4 regions of the Mycoplana sp. ABR4_002 genome follow, and region 2 is predicted to be linked to each of the others. Evidence: predicted binding sites of a transcription regulator. Region 2 holds the regulator's gene; each other region holds the start of a gene.

Region 1 (5,913 bases), 2.1 Mb from region 2:
CCCGGGCCGCCAACGCCGACATGGCGATCGCCGCGGCGACGCCGCAGGCGGGCGGTGCCGACGCGGGGCTGACGGCGTCGGCGATGCCGGTCCCGACCGGACAGGCGCCGGCGCCCGCGAAATTCATGCCCGCCTCCTTCGAGGCCGCGGTGATGGAGCCCGGATTCGACACCGGCGAGCCGGAAGGGCTGGAGCAGCTCGTCGCCTCGCACCAGATCGTCCCGCTGGCCAAGCCGGCGCTGCAGCCGGTCGCCTTCGCGGCGCCACAGGCCGGCGGCGGCTTCTCCCAGGCATCGCAGGCCATCGAGAAGTCCGGCACGCCGATCGATGACCTCGTCACCAAATATGCCGCGATCTACGAGATTCCCGAGACTCTGCTTCACCGCGTCATCAAGCGCGAGAGCCGCTACAATCCCAAGGCCTACAATGCCGGCAATTACGGCCTGATGCAGATCCGCTACAACACGGCCAAGGGCATGGGCTACCGAGGCACGCCCGACGGGCTCTTCGACGCCGAGACCAACATCAAGTACGGTGCGAAATACCTGCGCGGCGCCCTGATGGTGGCCGACAACCAGCACGACGGTGCGGTTCGCCTCTATGCCAGCGGCTATTACTACACCGCCAAGCGCAAGGGCCTGCTGGAAGAAACCGGCCTGAAATAGTCACCCCGCCGCGAGCGCATCCACCACCGCGCCGACCAGCCGCTGCGGGCGGTAGTCGAGCCAGGCCGGCGTCAGCCCCATCCGGACCACCGCGATGTTTCTCGACGGGATGATGGCGATCGACTGGCCGTCATGCCCGAGCATCCAGAAGGTGTCCTGCGGCAGGCCGAAACGCGAGTTCGGCTCACCTCCCGGCCCGTCGATCCAGCTCTGCATCCGGCTGTAGGCACCGTTGGAGGCCGCTGCCGGCGTCCCCATCGCGGCGACGAACCCCTCGGGCAGCAGCCGCTCGCCGTTCCAGCGGCCGTCGTCCAGCAGCAACTGGGCGAAGCGTGCCCAGTCGCGTGCGGTGGCGTACATGTAGGAGGAGCCGACGAAGATGCCCGTCTCGTCCGTCTCCATCACGGCACTGCTCATGCCGAGCGGAGCAAACAGCGCGGTGGCGGGATAGGACAGCGCCCGCCAGCGGTCGCCGAGCGCGTTCATGAAGACATGGGAGATCAGCACGGCCGTGCCGCTGGAATAGCTGAACGCCTCGCCGGGGTTGGCCGCCAGCGGAAAGGAGGCGGCGTAACGGGCCATGTTGGGCTCGAGGAACAGCATGCGCGTCACGTCGGTGACCTCGCCATAGGCCTCGTTGAACGCAAGTCCGCTCTGCATGGCGAGCAGGTCGGCGACGGTGATCTTCGCCCGCGCGTCCTCGCCCCACTCCGGGAAGAGCCCGGCCTGCCGCTCCGACAATCGCCCCTCCAGCATCACCCGACCGGCGATTGCCGCGTTCACCGTCTTGGTCAGCGACCAACCGAGCAGCGGCGTGTCGGCGCGGAAGCCATCGCCATAACGCTCGCCGACGAGGCGGCCATTGTGGATCACGGCCACGGCCCGCATGCCCGGACCGAGCAAGTCAGGGTCGTCGAGAATACCGGCCAGCCTCGGATCCTCGCTGCCCGCTTCGCCCTGCGGCCAGGGGCGGTCCGCAGCCATCGGCGCGATCTCCGGCAGCGGCACTTCCGCCACGACCTGTCGGGCGGTCACGAAGTCGCCATCGGGGACCCCGGCGCAGCCGAAGCCGTCGCGATAGGCGGCGTAGCCGGGCGCGAACACGCCGAGCAGCGCCGCGGTAACGGTTCTCTCGGAGAAATCCACCGACTGGCTCATCAGGCGCAGCAGCGGATGCCCCGGTGCCTGCACGTCCTCGCCGAGAACGACGTCGGGGTCCCGGTTGGCGATGAACACGTTCGAGCAGACGATCTTGGCAGCGTAGGCGGAGCCGACCCGGAGCAGGTCTGGAGGCCGGGCGATCAGCCAGGCACCGGCAATCGCAAGGACAATGACGATGCCGAGCAACGTCTTCGTCGCCATACGCCGAAATCGAGCCATCCGTCTCTCCCTGTTCGCGCCGCAGACAATCAGGATTCCGTGCGGATGAAAAGGCCCCTCCCCGCGCCGCGATTCATCCGGCGCTCGACCTGAGGCCGGCCGGCTTTTCCGTGTAGCCCTGTCCACTGCCGCAGTCATCAAACTGTAGCGCGCGGCCGCTATGCCCGTCCGAACACGCAAAGGACGAGAGGCGCCATGAGTGAACTGGCCAGGAATGCAGGATACGGACGCAACGCGAAGCTGAAGTCGGCACTGCTGCAGCACCGGGCGATTTCGCTCGCGGGCCTGTCCGAGCGGTTCTTCGGACTGCTGTTCACCGGGCTCGTCTATCCGCAGATCTGGGAGGACCCGGCCGTCGACATCGAGGCGATGGAACTGAACGAGCGACACCGGATCGTCACCATCGGCTCGGGCGGCTGCAACATGCTCGCCTATCTCTCGCGCGCACCGGAAAGCATCGACGTCGTCGATCTCAACCCCCACCATGTGGCGCTGAACCGGCTGAAGCTCGCCGCCTTCCAGAACCTGCCCTCGCACGCCGACGTCACCCGCTTCCTCGGCGGTAGCAACACCGACACCAATCGCGAGGCCTACTACATGTTCATCGAGCCCGTGCTCGATGCTGAAACGCGCGACTACTGGAACGGGCGCGGTCTTCTCGGGCGCCGGCGCGTCGACGTCTTCAACCGGAACATCTATCGGACCGGCCTGCTCGGCCGGTTCATCCTGCTCGGCCACATCGTGGCGCGGCTGCACGGTGTCGATCCGCGCGAGTTCGCCAAGGCTCGCTCGCTGCGCGAACAGCGACATTTCTTCGACACCCGCATCGCGCCGCTGTTCGAGCGCCCGCTGATCCGCTGGATGACCTCGCGCAAGGCGGCTCTGTTCGGCCTCGGCATTCCGCCGCAGCAGTTCGACGAACTGGCCAGCCTGTGCGACGGTAAATCGCTCGCTCCGGTGCTGAGGCAGCGCCTGGAAAAACTCACCTGCCACTTCCCCTCCAGGAACAACTATTTCGCCTGGCAGGCCTTCGCCCGGCGCTATCCGACGGAGCAGGAAGGCCGGCCGGCCGACTACCTGCGCAGCGAGCATTACCGCGCCATCCGCGACAATGCCGACCGGGTCAGCGTCCACCACGCGAGTTTCACCGAACTGCTGGCGAAGCGGCCGGCCGGCGCCGTCGACCGCTTCGTGCTGCTCGACGCGCAGGACTGGATGAACGAGAAGCAGATCAACGCCCTGTGGACCGAGATCACCCGCACCGCTTCGGAGGGGGCGATCGTCATCTTCCGGACCGCCGCCGAGCGCAGCATCCTCGACGGCAAGGTGTCGCCGGCGCTGCTCGACCTCTGGCAGTACGAGCAGGCACGATCGGCGGAGCTTGGCAAGCGCGACCGCTCGGCGATCTACGGCGGCTTCCACATCTACCGGAAGAAGGCGCGATGAGCCCGAGCGGCGGCGGGAACGAGGGAATGCCGCTGGATGTCGGCCACGCCGAGCGGATGGACCGGCAGTACCGCTACCAGCGCCATGTCTACGACCTGACACGCAAATACTATCTCCTCGGGCGCGACCGGCTGCTGAAGGGCCTTGCGGCCGATCACGGACAATCGGTCCTGGAGGTCGGCTGCGGCACCGGGCGCAATCTCGAGCACATGGCGCACCTGTACCCGCGGGCACGCCTTTACGGCCTGGACATCTCGAAGGCGATGCTCGAGACGGCGGAAAAGCGCTTCGGCCGGGCGACCGGACCCCGCCCGCTGCTGCGCGTCGCCGACGCGACGGACTTTTCCGCCGGCGATTTCGGTGCGAACGGTTTCGACCGGATCGTCATTTCCTATGCCCTGTCGATGATTCCGGTCTGGCAGGGTGCCGTCGCCTGCGCGTTCAGCGCTCTCAATCCCGGCGGATCGCTGCATGTCGTCGATTTCGGCCAGCAGGAGCGCCTGCCGCTGCTGCGCGGTCCGCTGCAGGCCTGGCTGGCACGTTTCCACGTGACGCCGCGGGCAGACCTTTTCGCGGTGATGCAGGCCGCGGCGGACGATCGCGGCGCCGGGCTGACGACCGAAACGCCCTATGGCGGCTACGCCTGGCTGGCCGTTGCAAAATTGCCGGGCTGACGGGCTTTTTGCCGCAGCGCAGCATCCTGCCCGATTTTCTGCGTCTTTCTGTGGGACCTCTCGCGCCGTGAGAGCGTTGTATCTCGTTGCTGACGCCTGGGGCTGCGTCTGCATGGTTCGAAGCATAAGGAAGACAACGATGAAAGCATTGTATCTCGGCGCCGCTGCCTTCGTGATGGCCACAGTCGCGACGTCCGCTTCCGCGGCCGACCTCGCGCCCGCCGCACCGCCGGAGGCGCCGTTGGAGGTGACCGAAGTATCGGGCATCTATGACTGGAACGGCTTCTACGTCGGTGCCGCGACCGGCTATGGCTGGACCGACGCCGATGCGTCCGATGCCGGCTTTTCCGCCAGCCCCGGCCTCGATGGCTGGGCCCTCGGCGGCTACGCCGGCTACAACTACCAGACCGGCCCCTGGGTGATGGGCCTGGAAGGCGACGTCAAGTATGACTGGAACAGCGACAACTTCGATCTCGGCGGCATTCCGATGGAGCTCGAGACGAAATGGGGCGGATCGCTCCGCGCCCGTCTCGGCTACGCCTTCGACCGCACCCTGGTCTACGCAACCGGTGGCTATGCCTTCACCAATGCGGAGCTGACCGACCGTGATACCGGCGACAGCGAGGACGGGACCTTCAACGGCTGGACGATCGGTGCAGGTCTGGAGCAGGCCTTCACGGAGAACCTCGTCGGCCGCGCCGAGTATCGCTACACCGACTACGGCAGCAAGGACCTTCTCGGCGTCGACACCGATCTCAGCAGCAATTCGGTGATGTTCGGCCTCGGCTGGAAGTTCTGACCGGCGGAGATGGCCGTCCGGCGGACCTCAAGGACGGCCATCAACACGCTTCGGCGGCAATTTCACCACAATTGCCTGCAAAGGGGCCTCACGCCGGATGCGTGGGGCCCCTTTACCGAATCCCGCGCATCGGGCAGTATCCGCCAACCTCCACCGTCCGGGACATCCATGCGTCGGCTCACTCTGGCTCTCCTGCCCCTGGCCCTGCTCACGGCATCGTGCTCGACGACCGACTACGACCTCGTCTCGACCTCGACGGTACGGCCGCTCTTCAAGGACAACGACCCGCAGGACTTCGGCGCCCGTACGCCGCATCACCATCAGGTACACGGAATCGACGTGTCCAAGTGGAACGGCAACATCGACTGGCCGACGGTGAAGCGTTCCGGCGTGTCCTTCGCCTTCCTGAAGGCGACCGAGGGCAAGGATCGTGTCGACGACCGTTTCGACGGCTACTGGCGGGGCGCGCGCGCCGCCGGGGTCGCACACGCGCCCTACCACTTCTACTATTTCTGCTCGACGCCGGACGACCAGGCCGACTGGTTCATCCGCAACGTGCCGAAGAGCGCGGTGCAGCTGCCGCCGGTTCTGGACGCCGAATGGAACCCGGCCTCCCCGACCTGCAAGAAGCGGCCGCCGCCGCAAGTCGTGCGGGCCGAGCTGCAGCGCTTCCTCGACCGGATCGAAAGGCACTACGGCAAGCGTCCGATCATCTACACGACCGTCGACTTCCATCGCGACAACATGGTCGGATACTTCGACAAGTATCACCTCTGGCTGCGGTCGGTCGCCGACCATCCGGAGAACGTCTACGGCCGCAAATGGTCGTTCTGGCAGTATACCAGCACCGGGATCGTACCCGGCATCAAGGGCGACACGGACATCAACGTCTATGCCGGCTCGCGCAAGAACTGGGACAGCTGGCTTGCAAAGGTCTCGCAGTAGAGTC
Region 2 (5,913 bases):
GCGCGTGCCCTCGGAGAGACGGCCCCGCTGCTGCTGATCGGCATGAACGCCTTCATCACCTCGGAGCCCGGCGGCGTCATGGATGCGGCCACCGCCCTGCCGACGCAGATCTACATCTGGGCCGACAGCCCCGAGCGTGGCTTTGTCGCACGGACCTCCGCAGCGATCCTGGTGCTGCTGGGCTTCCTGATCGTCATGAACGGCATTGCCATCTATTTGCGTCAGCGCTTCGAGCGCCGCTGGTAAAGGAGACACTTCAATGAATATGCTTACCGACATTGAAGTCGAAGAGAAGATTGGCAAATCCATGAGCAACGAGTCGCAGTACAAGATGGTCGGCAAGGACGTCTCGGTCTACTACGGCGAGAAGCGTGCGCTTTTCGACGTGAACCTGAACATCCGCGAGAATACCGTCACGGCGCTGATCGGCCCCTCCGGCTGCGGCAAGTCCACCTTCCTGCGCACGCTGAACCGGATGAACGACACCATCGACGGCTGCAGCGTCACCGGCAACATCACGCTTGATGGCGACGACATCTACGACCCGACGATCGACGTGGTCGAGTTGCGTGCCCGCGTCGGCATGGTGTTCCAGAAGCCCAACCCGTTCCCGAAGTCGATCTACGAGAATGTCGCCTACGGCCCCCGCATCCATGGCCTGGCGAGGTCGAAGGCCGATCTCGACCAGATCGTCGAGCGGAGCCTGCAGAAGGCCGGCCTGTGGAGCGAGGTCAAGGATCGTCTGCACGAGCCGGGCACCGGCCTTTCGGGCGGTCAGCAGCAGCGGCTGTGTATTGCGCGCGCCGTGGCGGTCAGCCCGGAAGTCATCCTCATGGACGAGCCGTGCTCGGCGCTCGACCCGATCGCGACCGCCAAGGTCGAGGAACTGATCCATGAACTGCGGACAAATTTCACCATTGTCATCGTCACGCACTCGATGCAGCAGGCCGCCCGCGTCTCGCAACGCACGGCCATGTTCCACCTCGGCAATCTCGTCGAGGAGAACGACACCGACAAGATGTTCACCAATCCGGACGACCAGCGCACGCAGGACTACATCATGGGCCGCTTCGGCTGATGCGGTCCTGATATCCGGCTGAGATCTGCGCTGCGCGCTTGAGGAAAAGACCATGTCATCGACCCACATCGTTTCGATCTATGATGAAGAACTGAAATACCTGACCCGCCGCATTTCGGAGATGGGTGGCACGGCCGAGCAAATGTTGGGCGATTCCGTGCGCGCGCTGGTCAATTCGGATGTCGGGCTGGCCCAGAAGGTCATTTCCGAGGATGTCGTGCTCGACACCGCCGAACGGCAGATCAACGAAAAGGCGATCGTGACGATCGCGAAGCGCCAGCCGGTTGCGGCGGACCTGCGTGAAATCATGGGCGCGATCCGCATCGCCGCCGAACTGGAACGGGTCGGCGATCTCGGCAAGAACACCGCCAAGCGTGTGATCGCCGTCCAGAGTTCCGGCGTGCCGCGCACGTTCGCCCGCGGCCTGGAGCATCTGGCCGAGCTGGCGCTGACCCAGCTGAAGGAGGTTCTGGACGTCTACGCCTCGCGCAACGTCGAGAAGGCCAAGGAAATCCGCGAGCGCGACGACGAGATCGACGCGATCTACACCTCGCTGTTCCGCGAGTTGCTGACCTACATGATGGAAGATCCGCGCAACATCACGCCGTGCACGCATCTGCTGTTCTGCGCCAAGAACATCGAGCGTATCGGCGACCACGCCACCAACATCGCCGAGACGATCTTTTACATGGCGACGGGCGCGCCGCCGGAGGGCGAACGCCCGAAGGATGACCACACCACGTCGGTCGGTGCGGTCAAGGAGTAGTGTGCGCTTAGGACTTCAGGAGTTCTCATGGTTCCCAAGATTACCGTGGTCGAAGACGAGGAGGCGCTCAGTGTCCTCCTGCGCTACAACCTCGAGGCCGAGGGCTTCGAGGTGGACACGATCCTGCGCGGTGACGAGGCGGAGATCCGCCTGCAGGAGCGCCAGCCGGACCTGCTCATCCTCGACTGGATGCTGCCCGGCGTATCCGGCATCGAACTGTGTCGCCGCCTGCGCCAGCGCACCGAAACCGAACGCCTGCCGATCATCATGCTGACGGCGCGCGGCGAGGAGAGCGAGCGGGTGCGGGGTCTTGCGACCGGCGCCGACGACTACGTGGTCAAGCCGTTCTCGACGCCGGAACTGATGGCGCGGGTCAAGGCAATGCTGCGCCGCGCCCGACCGGAAGTCGTGGCGACCCTTCTGAAGTGCGGCGACATTGAACTTGACCGCGAGACGCATCGCGTCCATCGCCGCAGCCGCGAGGTGCGGCTTGGCCCGACCGAGTTCCGCCTGCTCGAATTCCTCATGTCCTCGCCAGGCCGGGTGTTCTCACGCTCGCAACTGCTCGACGGGGTCTGGGGCCACGACATCTATGTCGACGAGCGTACCGTCGACGTCCATGTCGGACGCCTGCGCAAGGCGCTGAATTTCTCCAACATGCACGACGTCATCCGCACGGTGCGCGGTGCGGGCTACTCGCTGGAAGCCTGACCGTCGCTTCGGCTGGAAACGAAAAACGGGCCGTGCGGCCCGTTCTCGAATTGTCGTCTGTCGCGTCCAGGAGACTGGCGAGTCCCTCAGCGTCCCGGGTCCTTCAGCGAGCCCGGCGCCGTTCGGCCGACGGCTGATAGGCCATGCGCTGGTGGTAGACGCAATAGGGTGAATTGTCCGGGGATTCGTTTCCGCAGAAGTGGAAGTCGTCCTTCAGCGGGTCGCCGTTCGGCCACTTGCAGGTCCGCTCCGTCAACTGGGTCAGTTCCAGGCGGCGCGACATCGGCACGACGACGTTGGTGTTGAACCGCGTGATCGGCTGTTCGTCGTAGTCGAAGGCGATCTCTTCCTTGACCACGGTTGCGCCGGCCGGACGTGCGACCGTGCGGGTCGCGACCCGCGGCGCGAAGCTCGCCGGGCGCGACGTGGAGGCGGGGCGCTTGGCACGGGTTGCGGTCGGCGTGCCGCCGGCCTTCGCCCGGCCGGGGAGGGCGAGGCGATGGACCTTGCCGATGACCGCGTTGCGGCTGACGCCGCCGAGCTGTGCTGCGATCTGGCTGGCGCTCAGTCCCTCGGACCAAAGCTTCTTGAGCTTTTCGACCCTCTCGTCTGTCCAGTTCATGTGATCGCCTCCGTTCCGGCTCCTGCAGGGAGAATCCTTCCCCGTGGCCCCGGATGGTTCCGGGGCGCAGAACGCCCTGATACTGTTGGTGACTAGGTCCGCCGCATGCAGTCTAGCAATTGATCTTTAACCTACTGACAGGGTGACTCCGTGACAAGAGTCGCCGGAATCCGGCCGAATCGATTTTCCAGTTTTCCCCAACTTGCTCGTGCGGTGTGACTCGCTTGCGACACTTCGGCCGAGCATTTCGAATCCTGACGTTGCGGTAGATTAAGGCGGATTGACATGGCGTGCATTTGTTGACATCGCCCGTTGAAATGCTGATAGTGCGCCCGCCGCCGCAAAGGCGGCGTTTTCGCTTTTTCTCGCGTGGAAACGGCAGAAACAGAACAGATTTCCGCATCCGCTGCGAAGGAGATACGCGCCATGGCCGATGCCACGCCGCTTTACGAGACCTATCTGCGCGCGCCGCTGCGTTTTGAGCGCGGTGAGGGCGTCTGGCTGGTCGCCGAAGACGGTACGCGGTATCTCGACTTTGCCGCCGGCGTCGCGGTCAATTCGCTCGGCCATGCGCATCCGCACCTGGTCGAGTGCCTGAAGGCCCAGGCGGACAAGGTGTGGCATCTGTCCAACCTCTACGAGGTGCCCGGGCAGGAAGTCCTTGGCAAGCGCCTGACGTCTGCGACCTTTGCCGACAAGGTGTTCTTCACCAACTCCGGCGCCGAGGCGCTGGAGTGCGCGATCAAGACGGCACGGCGCTACCAGTTCGCCAAGGGCTACCCCGGCAAGTTCCACGTGATAACCTTCGAGGGGGCGTTCCACGGCCGCACGCTGGCCACGATCGCCGCCGGCGGCCAGGAAAAGTATCTCGAGGGCTTCGGGCCGAAGGCCCCGGGGTTCTACCAGGTTCCGTTCGGCGATCTGGCCGCCGTCAGGAATGCGATCACCGAGGAGACCGCCGCGATCCTGATCGAGCCGGTGCAGGGCGAGGGCGGCATCCGGGTGGTGTCCAATGAGTTCCTGCGCGAGTTGCGCGCGCTCTGCGACGAATACGGACTGTTGCTGATCCTCGACGAGGTCCAGACCGGCGTCGGCCGCACGGGCAAACTGTTCGCCCACGAGTGGGCGGGGGTCACGCCCGACATCATGGCGGTCGCCAAGGGCATCGGCGGCGGCTTTCCGCTCGGCGCCTGCCTGGCGACGGCGGAGGCGGCCTCGGGCATGGTTTCGGGCACCCACGGATCGACCTATGGCGGCAATCCGCTGGCCATGGCGGTCGGCAACGCCGTGCTGGACGTGGTGCTGGCGGACGGATTTCTCGACCACGTGCGCGACGTTGCCCTGGTGATGCGCCAGGGCCTGGCCTCGCTGAAGGACCGGTACCCGGACATCATCGAGGACGTCCGCGGCGAGGGCCTGATGCTCGGCATCAAGGCGAAGGTGCCGTCGGCCGACCTGCTGAAGGCGGTGCGGGCGGAGAACCTCCTGCTCGTCCCGGCCGGGGAGAATGTCTTGCGCCTGCTGCCGCCGCTTGTCGTCTCGGTCGACGAAGCGCGCGAGGGGCTGGCGCGGATCGAACGGGCGGCGGAGAAGCTCAGCGCCTCGCAGAAGACGGCCTGAGGCGAAGGCCGACGGCGAAACACAGGACTGACAGCATGGCAGGTACAAGACACTTCATCGACCTCTCCGCCATGACGGCCGAGGACCTCCGCACGATCATCGACGATGCCCGCACGCGCAAGGCGGCCAACAAGGCCGGCGCCGAGGACAAGCCGCTGTCAGGCAAGATGCTGGCGATGATCTTCGAAAAGCCGTCGACCCGCACGCGCGTGTCCTTCGACGTCGGCATGCGCCAGCTCGGCGGGGAGACGTTGTTCCTCTCCGGCACGGAAATGCAGCTCGGCCGCGCCGAGACGATCGGCGACACGGCGAAGGTGCTGTCGCGCTACGTCGACGCGATCATGATCCGCACCACCGACCACTCCCGCATGCTGGAGATGGCCGAGCATGCGACCGTGCCGGTGATCAATGCGCTGACCGACCTGACGCACCCCTGCCAGATCATGGCGGACATCATGACCTTCGAGGAGTATCGCGGCCCGATAAGGGGCCACACGATCGCCTGGACGGGCGACGGCAACAATGTTCTGCATTCCTTCATCGAGGGCGCTGCGCGCTTCGGCTACCGGATGAACATGGCGGTGCCGCTCGGTTCCGAGCCGGAGGACAAGATCCTGAACTGGGCGCGCAACAATGGCGGCGACATCATGCTGTGCCACGATGCCGACAAGGCGGTCGCCGGCGCCGACTGTGTCGTCACCGACTGCTGGGTGTCGATGAACCAGGAGCACCGCGCCCGCGGCCACAACATCTTTCAGCCCTTCCAGGTCAACGAGGAACTGATGCAGAAGGCGCACAAGGACGCGCTGTTCATGCATTGCCTGCCGGCGCACCGCGGCGAGGAGGTCACCGACGAGGTCATCGACGGGCCGCACTCGGTGGTCTTCGACGAGGCGGAGAACCGCCTGCATGCGCAGAAGTCGATCCTTGCCTGGTGCATGAACGTCATCTAGGTCGGGCGGCAGCGCTCTTGAAAACCGGGGATGCCGCCCCGATGTAAGGCGCAACCCGCCGCGATGCCTGTTGGCATCGAGCCGCCTGTTGTGAAATCATCCGGCCGGTCACGGCATCGAATCACGAAAGATCCCACCCGCCGCGGGCAGATGTGACCAGCAT
Region 3 (5,913 bases), 1.9 Mb from region 2:
CTTGATCGTCCCCTCGACCAGCACCTTCTTGTGTCCGAGGACCGCCACCCGGTCGCAGATCGAAAACAGGCTGTCGAGGTCATGGGTAACCATATAGACCGTCAGGCCCAGCGTGTCCCGCAACTTCGAGATCAACTCGTCGAATTCGGCGGCGCCGATGGGGTCGAGCCCCGAGGTCGGCTCGTCGAGGAAGACGAGGTCAGGATCGAGCGCCAGAGCGCGCGCCAGCGCCGCACGCTTGATCATGCCGCCCGAAAGCTCGGAGGGAAACTTGTCCGCCGCCTCCGGCGCCAGTCCGACCAGCTCGATCTTCAGCAGCGTCAACTCGTCCATCAGCGACTGTGGCAGGTCCAGGTATTCGCGCATCGGCACCTGGATGTTCTCGCGCACCGTCAGCGACGAGAACAGCGCGCCCTGCTGGAACAGCACGCCGAGCCGCATGTCGAGGGTTACGCGGTCCTGATCGCTGACCTTGTCGAAATTCGCACCGAGGATGCGGATGGTGCCGGAGCGGCGCGGCAGCAGCCGCAACACCGTGCGCATCAGCACCGACTTGCCGGCGCCCGAGGCCCCGACGAAGCCGAGGATCTCGCCGCGATAGATGTCCAGGTCGAGGTGGTCGAGAACGAGATGGTCGCCGAAGCCGACCGTCAGGTCCTTGACCGACAGCACCACTTCCCGCTCGCCCGTACTCCGGTTGTCCACGCCTGCCCCGTCCATCAGAAGTCGATCGCCGCATAGAACATGGCGAAGAGCCCGTCCATGAGAATCACGACGAAGATCGCCTTGACGACCGCGGAGGTGACATGCAGCCCGAGCGACTCGGCGCTGCCACCCACCTTCAGACCTTCCACCGAGGCGACGATGCCGATGACGAGCGCCATGAACGGTGCCTTGATCATGCCGGAGATGACGGTCGAGAGGTCGACTGCCTCGCGCAGGCGCGACATGAAGGTGTCGTAGGTAATGCCGGAATAGGTCTTGGCCACCACGGCGGCCCCGATCAGCGCCGAAAAATTGGCGACGACCGTCAGCAGCGGCAGGGCCACGGTGAGCGCCACCAGCCGCGGAAAGACCAGCACACCCACCGGCGACAGGCCCATCACCTTCAGCGCATCGACCTCCTCGCGCATCTTCATCGAGCCGATCTCGGCGGTGATCGCGCTGCCGGAGCGGCCGGCGATCATGATCGCCGTCAGGAGCACGCCGATCTCGCGCAACTGCAGGATGCCGACGAGGTCGACGACGAACACCTCGGCACCGAAATAGCGCAGCTGGAAGGCGCCCTGCTGGGCGATGATCGCGCCGATCAGGAAGGACATCAAAGTGATGATCGGCACGGCCTTGACGCCCATCTGATCGATCTGGTTGACGATCGCAGCCGGCGACACGCCGCTGTGTCGGCCGAACTTCAGCTGCGCGCCACGGACCGCCGAACCGAGGATGAACATCGCAGCGACAAGGTCGCCCCAGACCTCGACCACCGCCTTGCCGATCGGCGTCAGCAGCCGCTGCAGCAAGCTTGCCTTGCGCCCTTCCTTCCGTGGCTGGCGCAATTGTTCCGGCAATGCCTTGACGAGATCGAGGAACCGGCCTTGCGGGTCGACGATGCGGACCTCCGCACCGGCTGCGCTACGTGACGCCATCACCTGGCGGATCAGCCACGCACCCGCCGTATCCATCGCCTCGATCGCGCTGACGTCGATTTCGAGCGGAGCGCTCGAGTTGCGGCCGTTGAGCGTCGCCAGCTTGCGTTTGGCCTCGACCGCGGTCTGCGCGCGCCACACCCCGGACAGCCGCCAGAGCTCGCCGCCTCCTTGCGGGCGGTCACAGGCTTCGACTTCGGCGGAGGGGATGGTCGCGGATTTCAATGCTCTTGCTTCTTGCCGGACGATGCAGACGAATGATGGTAGGAACCATTGATTGCGACTCATACCGGTTCGACCGTGATCTGTCACCGCAAGAAGCCTGCGCGGCCCCCTGCACCGCCCTGATTTTTCTCCATTGGAGCCCAAGAACGATGCGCCGACACATTGCCACAGCGACGGAGCGCTTTCCGATCGCCGGAAGCTTCACGATCTCGCGCGGCAGCAAGACCGAAGCAGCCGTCGTCACCTGCCGAATCACCGCAGGCGGCCACACCGGCTGGGGCGAGTGCGTCCCCTACCAGCGCTATGGCGAATCAATCGACAGCGTGCTGGCCGAAATCGCCGCCGTCGCGGCCGCTGTCGAAGCCGGCGCTTCGCGCGAGGACCTTCGCCGAGACATGAAGGCCGGCGCCGCCCGCAACGCCGTCGACTGCGCCTTGTGGGATCTCGAGGCCAAGAGCAGCGGCCAACCCGCCTCGGCGAAGGTCAATGCCGCGCCGCCGCAGCCGCTGACCACGGCCTACACGATTTCGCTGGCATCGCCCGAGGAAATGGCGGCGCAGGCGGCCCGCCACGCCGGCCGCGAACTGCTGAAAGTCAAGGTCGGCACCGCCGACGACGCCGAACGGATCCGGGCGGTCCGCGCCGCCGCGCCGACGTCGCGGATCATCCTCGACGCCAACGAGGGCTGGAGCGGCGAAAACCTTGCGTATCATCTCGCCGTGTGTGCCGAGGCCGGGATCGACCTGGTGGAACAGCCGCTTGCGGCCGGACGGGACGAGGCATTGCGGCAGGTGCAGCGGAAAGTGCTTGTCTGCGCCGACGAAAGCGTCCACCTGGCCGCCGACCTTGCCGCGCTCGCCGACCGCTATGACGCCATCAACATCAAGCTCGACAAGGCCGGCGGCCTGACCGAAGCGCTGGAGCTGCGCCGCGAGGCTGTGCGCCTCGGCTTGCGGGTGATGGTGGGCTGCATGGTCGGCTCGTCGCTGGCGATGGCGCCCGCGGTCCTGCTCGCGCAAGGGGCCGATTTCGTCGATCTCGACGGACCGCTGCTGCTGGCGCGCGATCGCGAGCCCGTGCTGCGCTACACCGATTCGCTCGTTTATCCGCCAGAGACGCGCCTCTGGGGCTGAGCCCCCAACACCCCGACCTGCCGTCAGGCGGCTTCGTGGGCCGCGACCATGGTCGCATGGCCGAGCGAGAGCGACACCGGCGCGGGAGGCCGTGCCGCCGGCAGCTGCCAGGCAATCAGCTCCATGCTGCCGTCGAAGTGCTCGGCAACGGCTGTGCAACTCTCCACCCAGTCCCCGGTGTTGATGTAGCGGATGCCGTCGATGTCCTCGATCACGGCGTGGTGGATGTGGCCACAGATGACACCGTCGGCGTTATGCCTGCGTGCTTCTTCCGCAACCACCTGCTGGAAGGCACCGATGAAATTGACGGCGTGCTTCACCTGCAGCTTCGCCCAGGCCGAGAACGACCAGTAGGGCAGGCCCAGGCGCCGGCGGACGGCTGCAAGCGCGACGTTGACGGCAATGGCTGCATCATAGGCCCAGTCGCCGAGATAGGCGAGCAGACGGGCATTGCGCACGACGACGTCGAACTCGTCGCCGTGCAGGACCAGATAGCGCTTGCCGTCCGCCGCGACGTGGGTGATCTGCTCGGCGACCTCGATGCCGCCGAAGTGGATGCCGGGAAAGTCGCGCAGAAACTCGTCGTGATTGCCGGGGATGTAGATGATCCGCGTCCCCTTGCGCGCCTTGCGCAGCAGCTTCTGCACCACGTCGTTGCAGCCTTGCGGCCAGTACCAGCTGCGCTTCAGCCTCCAGCCGTCGACGATGTCGCCGACGAGCACGATTGTCTCGGCTTCGTGCCAACGCAGGAAGTCGAGCAGGAAGTCGGCCTTCGCCGCCCGAGAGCCGAGATGCACGTCGGACAGGAACAGGGTCCGCACGCGTCGAACCTCCGGTGTCGAGTCGTTGACGTCCATTTTCCTGCGCTCCGTCGCTGCCGTCACCGTCGCGGACAGGCGTCCGCCCCGCCAAGCTGAAACCAGACTCGTGTATCAGGAGAATGACAGCCGCCCCGTCCGTCGGCACCCGCCACTGTTACGAACAGGAGGTATGGCTTGCACGCACGGGAAATTGCGGCTTTATGGCAACGGCCAAGCTTCACGGCGCGTCGCATCCGTGCCAGAAGCGGCGGCACGACGCGTTGAACTCGGGCAGGAAGCACATGACCACTGGCGATAAATCGAAGACGAAACCCACGCCCGCGAGCGGCGACATCGACCAGCAGGCGCTGTTCTTCCACCGTCATCCGCGACCGGGAAAGCTCGAGATCCAGCCGACCAAGCCGCTCGGCAACCAGCGTGACCTCGCGCTGGCCTACTCGCCCGGCGTCGCCGCTCCGTGCCTTGCGATCCGCGACAACCCCGAGACCGCGGCCGACTACACCGCGCGCGCAAACCTCGTGGCGGTCATCTCGAACGGCACCGCCGTGCTCGGACTCGGCAATATCGGCCCGCTTGCCTCCAAGCCCGTGATGGAGGGCAAGGCGGTCCTGTTCAAGAAGTTCGCCGGCATCGACGTCTTCGACATCGAGGTCGACGCGGCCGCCGTCGACGAGATGGTCAATGTCATCTCGGCGCTCGAGCCCACCTTCGGGGGCATCAACCTCGAGGACATCAAGGCGCCGGAGTGCTTCGAGGTCGAGCGCCGCCTGCGTGAGAAGATGAACATACCGGTCTTCCACGACGACCAGCACGGGACAGCGATCATCGTCGCCGCCGCGGTACTGAACGGCCTGGAACTCGCCGGAAAAAACATCGCGGAGGCCAAGATCGTCGCCTCCGGCGCCGGCGCGGCTGCACTGGCCTGCCTCAATCTGCTCGTCACGCTTGGCGCCCGGCGCGAGAACATCTGGGTCCACGACATCGAAGGTCTCGTCTACAAGGGCCGCGAGGCACTGATGGACCAGTGGAAGTCCGTCTATGCGCAGGAGACCGACAAGCGCGAGCTGGCCCAGACGATCGATGGGGCCGATGTGTTCCTCGGCCTGTCCGCCGCCGGCGTGCTGAAGCCGGAACTGCTCGCCCGCATGGGCGACAAGCCGCTGATCATGGCGCTGGCGAACCCGACGCCGGAGATCATGCCGGAGGAGGCGCGCGCCGCGCGGCCCGACGCGATGATCTGTACCGGTCGGTCCGACTTTCCCAACCAGGTCAACAACGTACTCTGCTTTCCCTACATCTTCCGTGGCGCGCTCGATTGCGGCGCCCGGACGATCAACGAGGAGATGAAGATGGCGGCGGTCCGCGCGATCGCCGCCCTCGCCCGCGAGGAGGTCTCCGACGTCGCCGCGCGCGCCTATTCCGGCGAGACACCCGTGTTCGGCCCGAACTACCTGATCCCCTCGCCCTTCGATCCGCGCCTGATCCTGCGCATCGCCCCGGCGGTCGCGCAAGCGGCGGCCGACAGCGGCGTCGCCACCCGGCCGATCGCCGATCACGACGCCTATCTCGACCTGCTCAACCGCTTCGTCTGGCGCTCCGGCTTCGTCATGAAGCCGATCTTTGCCGCCGCCCGGAAGGCGGAGAAGAAGCGCGTGATCTTCGCCGAGGGCGAGGACGAGCGCGTGTTGCGGGCCGCGCAGGTTCTGCTGGAGGAAAGCATCGCCCTGCCGATCCTGATCGGCCGCCCGCAGATCATCGAGACCCGGCTCAAGCGCTACGGCTTGCGCATTCGTCCTTCCGTCGATTTCGAGGTCGTCAACCCGGAAGACGATCCGCGCTACCGTGACTATGTCGACGACTATTTCAAGCTGGTCGGCCGGCAGGGCGTGATCCCGGAGGCCGCACGCACGATCGTGCGCACGAACCAGACGGTGATCGGCGCACTCGCGGTTCGCCGTGGCGAGGCGGACGCGCTGATCTGCGGCGTCGAGGGGCGCTATGCCAAGCACCTGCGCGACGTCAGACAGATCATCGGCCTGCGCGAAGGCGTGACGGACTTCTCCGCGCTCAGCCTGCTGATCTCGCAGC
Region 4 (5,913 bases), 1.9 Mb from region 2:
GCGCACCGACTTTTCCGGCCTGCGGGACGAACTGATCATTTCGTCCAAGGCCGGCTACGACATGTGGCCGGGCCCCTACGGCGAGTGGGGCAGCCGGAAGTACCTGATCGCCTCCTGTGACCAGAGCCTGAAGCGGATGGGGCTCGACTACGTCGACATCTTCTATTCGCATCGCTTCGACCCGGAAACCCCGCTGGAGGAGACCTGCGGCGCGCTCGACCACATCGTCCGCTCCGGTCGCGCGCTCTATGTCGGCATTTCCTCCTACAACTCGCAACGCACCCGCGAGGCGGCCACGATCCTGAAGGAACTCGGCACGCCATGCCTGATCCACCAGCCGAGCTACTCGATGCTCAACCGCTGGGTCGAGACCGACGGCCTGGTCGACACGCTGGAGGAACTCGGCATCGGCTCGATCGTGTTCTCGCCGCTGGCACAGGGCATGCTGACGACGAAGTATCTCGGCGGTATTCCCGACGAGAGCCGTGCGGCGCAGAATCACTTCCTGAAGAAGGATTTCATCCGCCCCGAGATCCTCGACAATATCCGCAAGCTCAACCAGATCGCCGAACGCCGCGGCCAGACGCTGGCGCAGATGGCGATCGCCTGGGTGCTGCGGGGCGGCCGCATCACCTCGGCCCTGATCGGCGCCAGCCGTGCAGCGCAGATCGTCGATTGCGCCAAGGCGCTGGAGACGCCCGATTTCACGGCCGAGGAACTGAGCGAAATCGATCGCTACGCGAAGGAGGCGGACATCAACCTCTGGGCCCGCTCGGCCGAGCTCGAATAGTCCGACCGACAGTGGCCGCCCGAAACCTTCGGGCGGCCTCTCTCAGCAAGATGATGAGGTGCGTACGGCAGGCGTGGCGCGCCGCCGGGGAGGCCAACGTTGATCCGCAATCCGATCCTGCCGGGCTTCAACCCGGACCCGTCGATCTGCCGCGTCGGCGACGACTACTACATCGCCACCTCGACCTTCGAGTGGTATCCGGGCGTACAGATCCATCACTCGCGGGATCTCGTGAACTGGCGGCTGGTGCGCCGGCCGCTCGAGCGCGCGGGCCAGCTCGACATGCGCGGCAACCCCGACAGCTGCGGGGTCTGGGCGCCGTGCCTTTCCCATGCCGATGGGCTGTTCTGGCTGGTCTACACCGACGTCAAGCGTTTCGACGGCAACTTCAAGGACGCGCACAACTACATCGTCACCGCGCCCGCGATCGAAGCCCCCTGGTCCGATCCCGTCTACGTCAATTCCTCCGGCTTCGACCCGTCGCTGTTCCATGATGAGGACGGTCGCAAGTGGTTTCTCAACATGCAGTGGAATCACCGGACTGAAAGTTATGGCGGGGCGCCGAAGTCGCCGGCTTTCGACGGCATCCTGCTGCAGGAGTGGGACGCCGCCGAGCGGCGCCTCGTCGGGCCGGCGCGGAACATCTTCGCCGGCAGTGCGCTCGGTCTCGTCGAGGGGCCACACCTGTTCAAGCGCAACGGCTGGTACTACCTGACGACGGCCGAAGGTGGCACCGGCTACGACCACGCGGTGACGATGGCCCGGTCGCGCCATATCGACGGACCCTATGAGATGCACCCTCAGGTGCACCTGATTACCGCGAAGGACCATCCGCACGCCGGCCTGCAGCGCGCCGGCCACGGGCAGTATGTCGAGACGGCGGACGGCCAAGCCTACCACACCCACCTGTGCGGCCGCCCGCTGCCCCCCCATCGGCGCTGCACGCTCGGCCGCGAGACCGCAATCCAGAAATGCGTCTGGCGCGACGACGGCTGGCTCTACCTGGAAGAGGGCGGTGCGCTGCCGGCGGCGGCAGTGCCGGCGCCCCTGGAGTCCGTTGCCGAAGAGCGCCCGGCGGAGATCGAACGGCATTTCGACGGCGGGGCGCTGCCGCCGGAGTTCCAGTGGCTGCGCACGCCGAGGGCGGAGCGGCTGTTCTCGCTTTCGGACCGGCCCGGCTACCTCCGCTTGTTCGGCCGCGAGAGCATCGGCAGCTGGTTCGAGCAGGCGCTCGTCGCTCGTCGCCAGGAACACCACGACTTCCGCGCCGAGACCGTGCTGGACTTCCTGCCCGATACCTATCAGCAGGTGGCGGGCCTCACCCACTACTACAATCGCCACAAGTTTCATGCCCTCGGCCTGACCTTGCACGAGCGGCTGGGCCAGGTGCTGACCATACTGTCCTGTGCTGGCGACTATCCGGAAAGTCGCCTGGCGTTTCCGCTCGGCAGCGGCGTTGCGGTCGGGGCAGGACCGGTGGGGCTGGCGATGGAGGTCGCGGGCAACGAACTGCAATTCTTCTGGCGGCCGGCCGACGGCGGCCCATGGTCGGCAATCGGACCGGTGCTGGACGCCGGCGTGGTGTCCGACGAGGGCGGGCGCGGCGAGCACGGCTCCTTTACCGGCGCCTTCGCCGGGCTGTTCGCCTTTGACACCTCGGGTCAGGGCAGGACGGCCGACTTCGGCCGTTTCCTCTACCGGGCAGCGTCCTGAGCAAACCCCGGTCGCGCGGGAACCGGGGGACCGATCAAGCTTCGCCCGGCCGTCAGGACGCCGGGCCGACGACGTCCGCGTGCGAGGGGAAGAAGCGCTGCTGGCCGTGGCGCTTGCCGAACATGATGTCGTGCTGCAGGAAACGATAGTCGCGGATGACCGGATCGATGTCCTTCTGGCGCGACCAGTCGGCGGTGGCGCGGCCGTCCTGGCGGATCAGCTGGTAGCGATCGACGACCTCAAAGCGCTCCTGAACGCGGCCCAGGAAACCGGTGTAGTAGGGGTGCTCATACCCGGCCTCCTTGAGGATATGGTAGGGCAGAAGCGCCGGGCTGATGGTGCCGAGGCCTTCCTTTGCGCCGGTCTTGTTGGACCAGATCACAAGCGGTGTCTCGTGCTCGGCCCGCATCTGCTCCACCGGTGCGCGCCGCGTCGCAGTGACCTGCTTCATGTAGCCGGTCGCGGTGTAGACCTTGTTGAGCGGCGGCAGGTGGTCGCCGAACACCACGATGATCGTCTCGCGGTCGCGGTCGCGCGCCCAGTCCATCAGCATCTTCAGGCTGTCGTCGGCCTCCTTGATGCCCTGGGCATAGGTAGCCAGCGCCTGTCGTTCGGCCAGCGGCAGGTTGCCCTCGACGCCGATCGTGTTCCTGGCGTAGCGGTTCGGCTCGTAAGGACCATGGCCCTGAAGCGTGACCGTGAAGAAGAAGAACGGGTCCTGCTGCGCGTCGGCCTGCTGGATCAGTTCCTTCATCAGCGCCTCGTCGGAAGCGAAGATGCCGCGCTTGGGCATCGCCGGCATGGTCTCCTGGGTCCGGAACGTCTCGAAGCCGAAGGACTTGTAGACGGAGGTCCGGTTCCAGAACCAGCCGGCAAAGGGATGGATCGCGCGTGCCGTGTAGCCCTCGCCGCGGAAGAAGGTGGCCAGCGAAGGAATCGGATTGCGGATGTACTGCTGGTAGGGGATGCTGCCGGTTGGCAGGAATGCGTTGGAGAAGCCGGTCAGCGCCTCGAACTCGATGTTCGCGGTCAGGCCGCCGAACTCGGGCGAGAAGATTGCGCCCGTCGTGTTCGCGCGGATGACCGGCATCGGGTCCGGGGTCAGCTTCACCGCCGGCAGGCGCGTCGGATCCCAGAGCGATTCGCTCATCACCACGATCACGTCCGGCTTGGAGCGATGACTCGTGCCGGCCGGCAGCGGCTCCTGGAAGATGCGATCGATCGCGTCGTTCATGTAGCCCGCGGGCGCGCTGACATTGGCCATCGGCAGGTTGATCGCAAAGGCGAGCGCGAAGCCGTTGTGGCGGTAGTTTTCGGCCTGGTCCCACATGATCGGGAAGATCCGGAGCCGATCGCGAAGCCAGGAGAACTGGTTGTAGTCCATGATCGAGACGAAGCCGGCCAGAATCGGCACGGCGATCGCCAGCCGAAGCGCGCGCTCCTTCATGGACAGGGGACGGAAGCGCTTCCAGGCGTAGACCCAGGCGGAAACGAGCGCCGCCAGGGCGCCCACGGTGCCGAGGCCGACCGCGACGGCCATCCCGGGCCGGTCGCGAACCAGCGCCGGCATCAGTTCCATGATCTGCCGACCGAACAGCAGGTCGGTCGGGTAGAGCGGGTCGGTGAGAAAGATCTGCTTCTGGACGGAAATAAAGGCCATGACGAGCGCGAGCGGGGCCAGCACAAGCACCGCCTTGTGCTGGCGGCCGATCAGCGCGTCGAGGGCGAGAAAGGCGAGCACGAACAGGGCGCAGGTGGTCCAGCCGGGCTGCGAAAGGGTCGTGAGGAAGGTGGCGGTGCCGGCAAGCGACTTGCGGGTGATGAGTTCGACAGCGGCAACGGTCAGGATCGCCAGCAGCAGCGTCAGCCCGACGGAGCGCAGGGCTTCCATCCCCCGTGCCATCCAGAGGGGGCGGCTCGTCTTGACGCCAAGCGTCTGCTTGCGGGCCGTGACGGCCACGGCTGAACTCACAGTGCGCACACTCTACTCCAGGCTTCACAAAAGTTTATTATGGTTGTCATATCCCTGTCATCTTGAATGGGGGATGAATGCTCTTGCAACGCCTGAGGTCGTCCCTGGTTGCGCCGTCGGCCGGACAGGAGACGCCAGGGCGGGGCTCGTTCATCGTGGCGCCGGTCGACTGCACAAACGAAAGCCGTTCGTTTTCAAATCGGCCGCCATGCTCTAAAGAGCATGCTGCGGAGCTGGCCTGACGCCGGCGCGCGGGCTGATCGAGGACAGAGATGATCGATACCAACAACCGGACCACGCTTCGCATCGCGGTCGCGCAGCTCAACCCGACGGTCGGGGACGTTGCCGGCAACCTGGCCAAGGCGCGCGCGGCGCGGACGGATGCGGGCGTACAGGGCGCGGATCTGCTGCTTCTGACGGAACTGTTCATTTCCGGCTATCCGCCGGAGGACCTGGTGCTGAAGCCCGCCTTTCTGAAGGCGTGCGAGGCCGCGGTCGAGGCGCTGGCGGCCGACACCGCCGACGGCGGTCCCGGCGTCATCATCGGCTTTCCACGGCTTGGCGATACCGGCCGGCACAACTCGGTCGCCGTGCTCGATGGCGGCAAGATCATCGCGACACGCGACAAGGTCGATCTGCCCAATTACGGCGAGTTCGACGAGAAGCGCGTGTTCGACCAGGGCGCGATGCCGGGGCCGGTCAATTTCCGCGGCGTCCGGCTCGGCATCCCGATCTGCGAGGACATCTGGGGCGACCTCGGGGTCTGCGAGACCCTGGCCGAGAGCGGCGCCGAGTTGCTGCTGTCGCCCAACGGCTCGCCCTATCACCGCGGCAAGATCGACATCCGCCATCAGGTGGCGATGCGGCAGGTGATCGAAACGGGCCTGCCGATCGTCTACGCCAACCAGCTCGGCGGGCAGGACGAACTCGTCTTCGACGGCGCGAGCTTCGGCCTCAACGCCGACAAGTCGGTTGCCTTCCAGATGAGCCAGTTCGAGGAGACGGTCGCGCTCGTCACCTGGCGCCGGGAAAACGGCGGCTGGCGGTGTGACGGCGGGCCGATGTCCAAGCTTCCCGAAGGGGAGGAGGCGGACTACCGCGCCTGCGTGCTCGGCTTCCGCGACTACGTCAACAAGAACGGCTTCAAGAACGTCGTGCTCGGCCTGTCCGGCGGCATCGACTCGGCGATCTGCGCGGCCATCGCTGTCGATGCGCTCGGCGAGGAGCGGGTGCGCTGCGTGATGCTGCCCTATCGCTACACCTCGCAGGAATCGCTGACCGACGCCGCGGCCTGCGCCGAGGCGCTGGGTTGCCGCTACGACATCGTCCCGATCGAGGCGCCCGTTGCGGGCTTCCTGGACTCGCTGTCCGACATGTTCGAGGGCACCGAGCCGGGGATCACCGAGGAGAACCTGCAAAGCCGCACGCGCGGAACGAT

What was found. The regulator PhoB, encoded in region 2, activates phosphate uptake and scavenging genes when phosphate is short. The targets are predictions, from matches to a motif close to TGTCATNNANCTGTCAT.
Region 1: ACXAGF_RS12315 (BtaA family protein) is a predicted target of PhoB. The motif match lies at 2,178-2,194, and genes of this name have one in related genera.
Region 3: ACXAGF_RS11065 (UDP-2,3-diacylglucosamine diphosphatase) is a predicted target of PhoB. The motif match lies at 3,934-3,950, and genes of this name have one in related genera.
Region 4: ACXAGF_RS11105 (LTA synthase family protein) is a predicted target of PhoB. The motif match lies at 4,520-4,536, and genes of this name have one in related genera.

The regions. Positions count from the first base shown of each region.
Region 1 is NZ_JBSWVO010000001.1:2,554,938-2,560,850, forward strand. Features, by position in the region: gene ACXAGF_RS12305 (lytic transglycosylase domain-containing protein) at 1-665, shown strand, start outside; gene ACXAGF_RS12310 (serine hydrolase domain-containing protein) at 666-2,045, opposite strand; gene ACXAGF_RS12315 (BtaA family protein) at 2,241-3,491, shown strand; gene ACXAGF_RS12320 (class I SAM-dependent methyltransferase) at 3,488-4,165, shown strand; gene ACXAGF_RS12325 (outer membrane protein) at 4,305-4,964, shown strand; gene ACXAGF_RS12330 (glycoside hydrolase family 25 protein) at 5,133-5,909, shown strand.
Region 2 is NZ_JBSWVO010000001.1:417,112-423,024, forward strand. Features, by position in the region: gene pstA (phosphate ABC transporter permease PstA) at 1-246, shown strand, start outside; gene pstB (phosphate ABC transporter ATP-binding protein PstB) at 260-1,078, shown strand; gene phoU (phosphate signaling complex protein PhoU) at 1,131-1,844, shown strand; gene phoB (phosphate regulon transcriptional regulator PhoB) at 1,872-2,555, shown strand; gene ACXAGF_RS02045 (GcrA family cell cycle regulator) at 2,659-3,177, opposite strand; gene ACXAGF_RS02050 (acetylornithine transaminase) at 3,604-4,797, shown strand; gene argF (ornithine carbamoyltransferase) at 4,833-5,750, shown strand.
Region 3 is NZ_JBSWVO010000001.1:2,283,148-2,289,060, forward strand. Features, by position in the region: gene ACXAGF_RS11050 (ABC transporter ATP-binding protein) at 1-705, opposite strand, end outside; gene ACXAGF_RS11055 (ABC transporter permease) at 720-1,871, opposite strand; gene dgcA (N-acetyl-D-Glu racemase DgcA) at 2,021-3,004, shown strand; gene ACXAGF_RS11065 (UDP-2,3-diacylglucosamine diphosphatase) at 3,028-3,861, opposite strand; gene ACXAGF_RS11070 (NADP-dependent malic enzyme) at 4,107-5,913, shown strand, end outside.
Region 4 is NZ_JBSWVO010000001.1:2,296,180-2,302,092, reverse strand. Features, by position in the region: gene mgrA (L-glyceraldehyde 3-phosphate reductase) at 1-790, shown strand, start outside; gene ACXAGF_RS11110 (glycoside hydrolase family 43 protein) at 890-2,503, shown strand; gene ACXAGF_RS11105 (LTA synthase family protein) at 2,556-4,406, opposite strand; gene ACXAGF_RS11100 (NAD+ synthase) at 4,748-5,913, shown strand, end outside.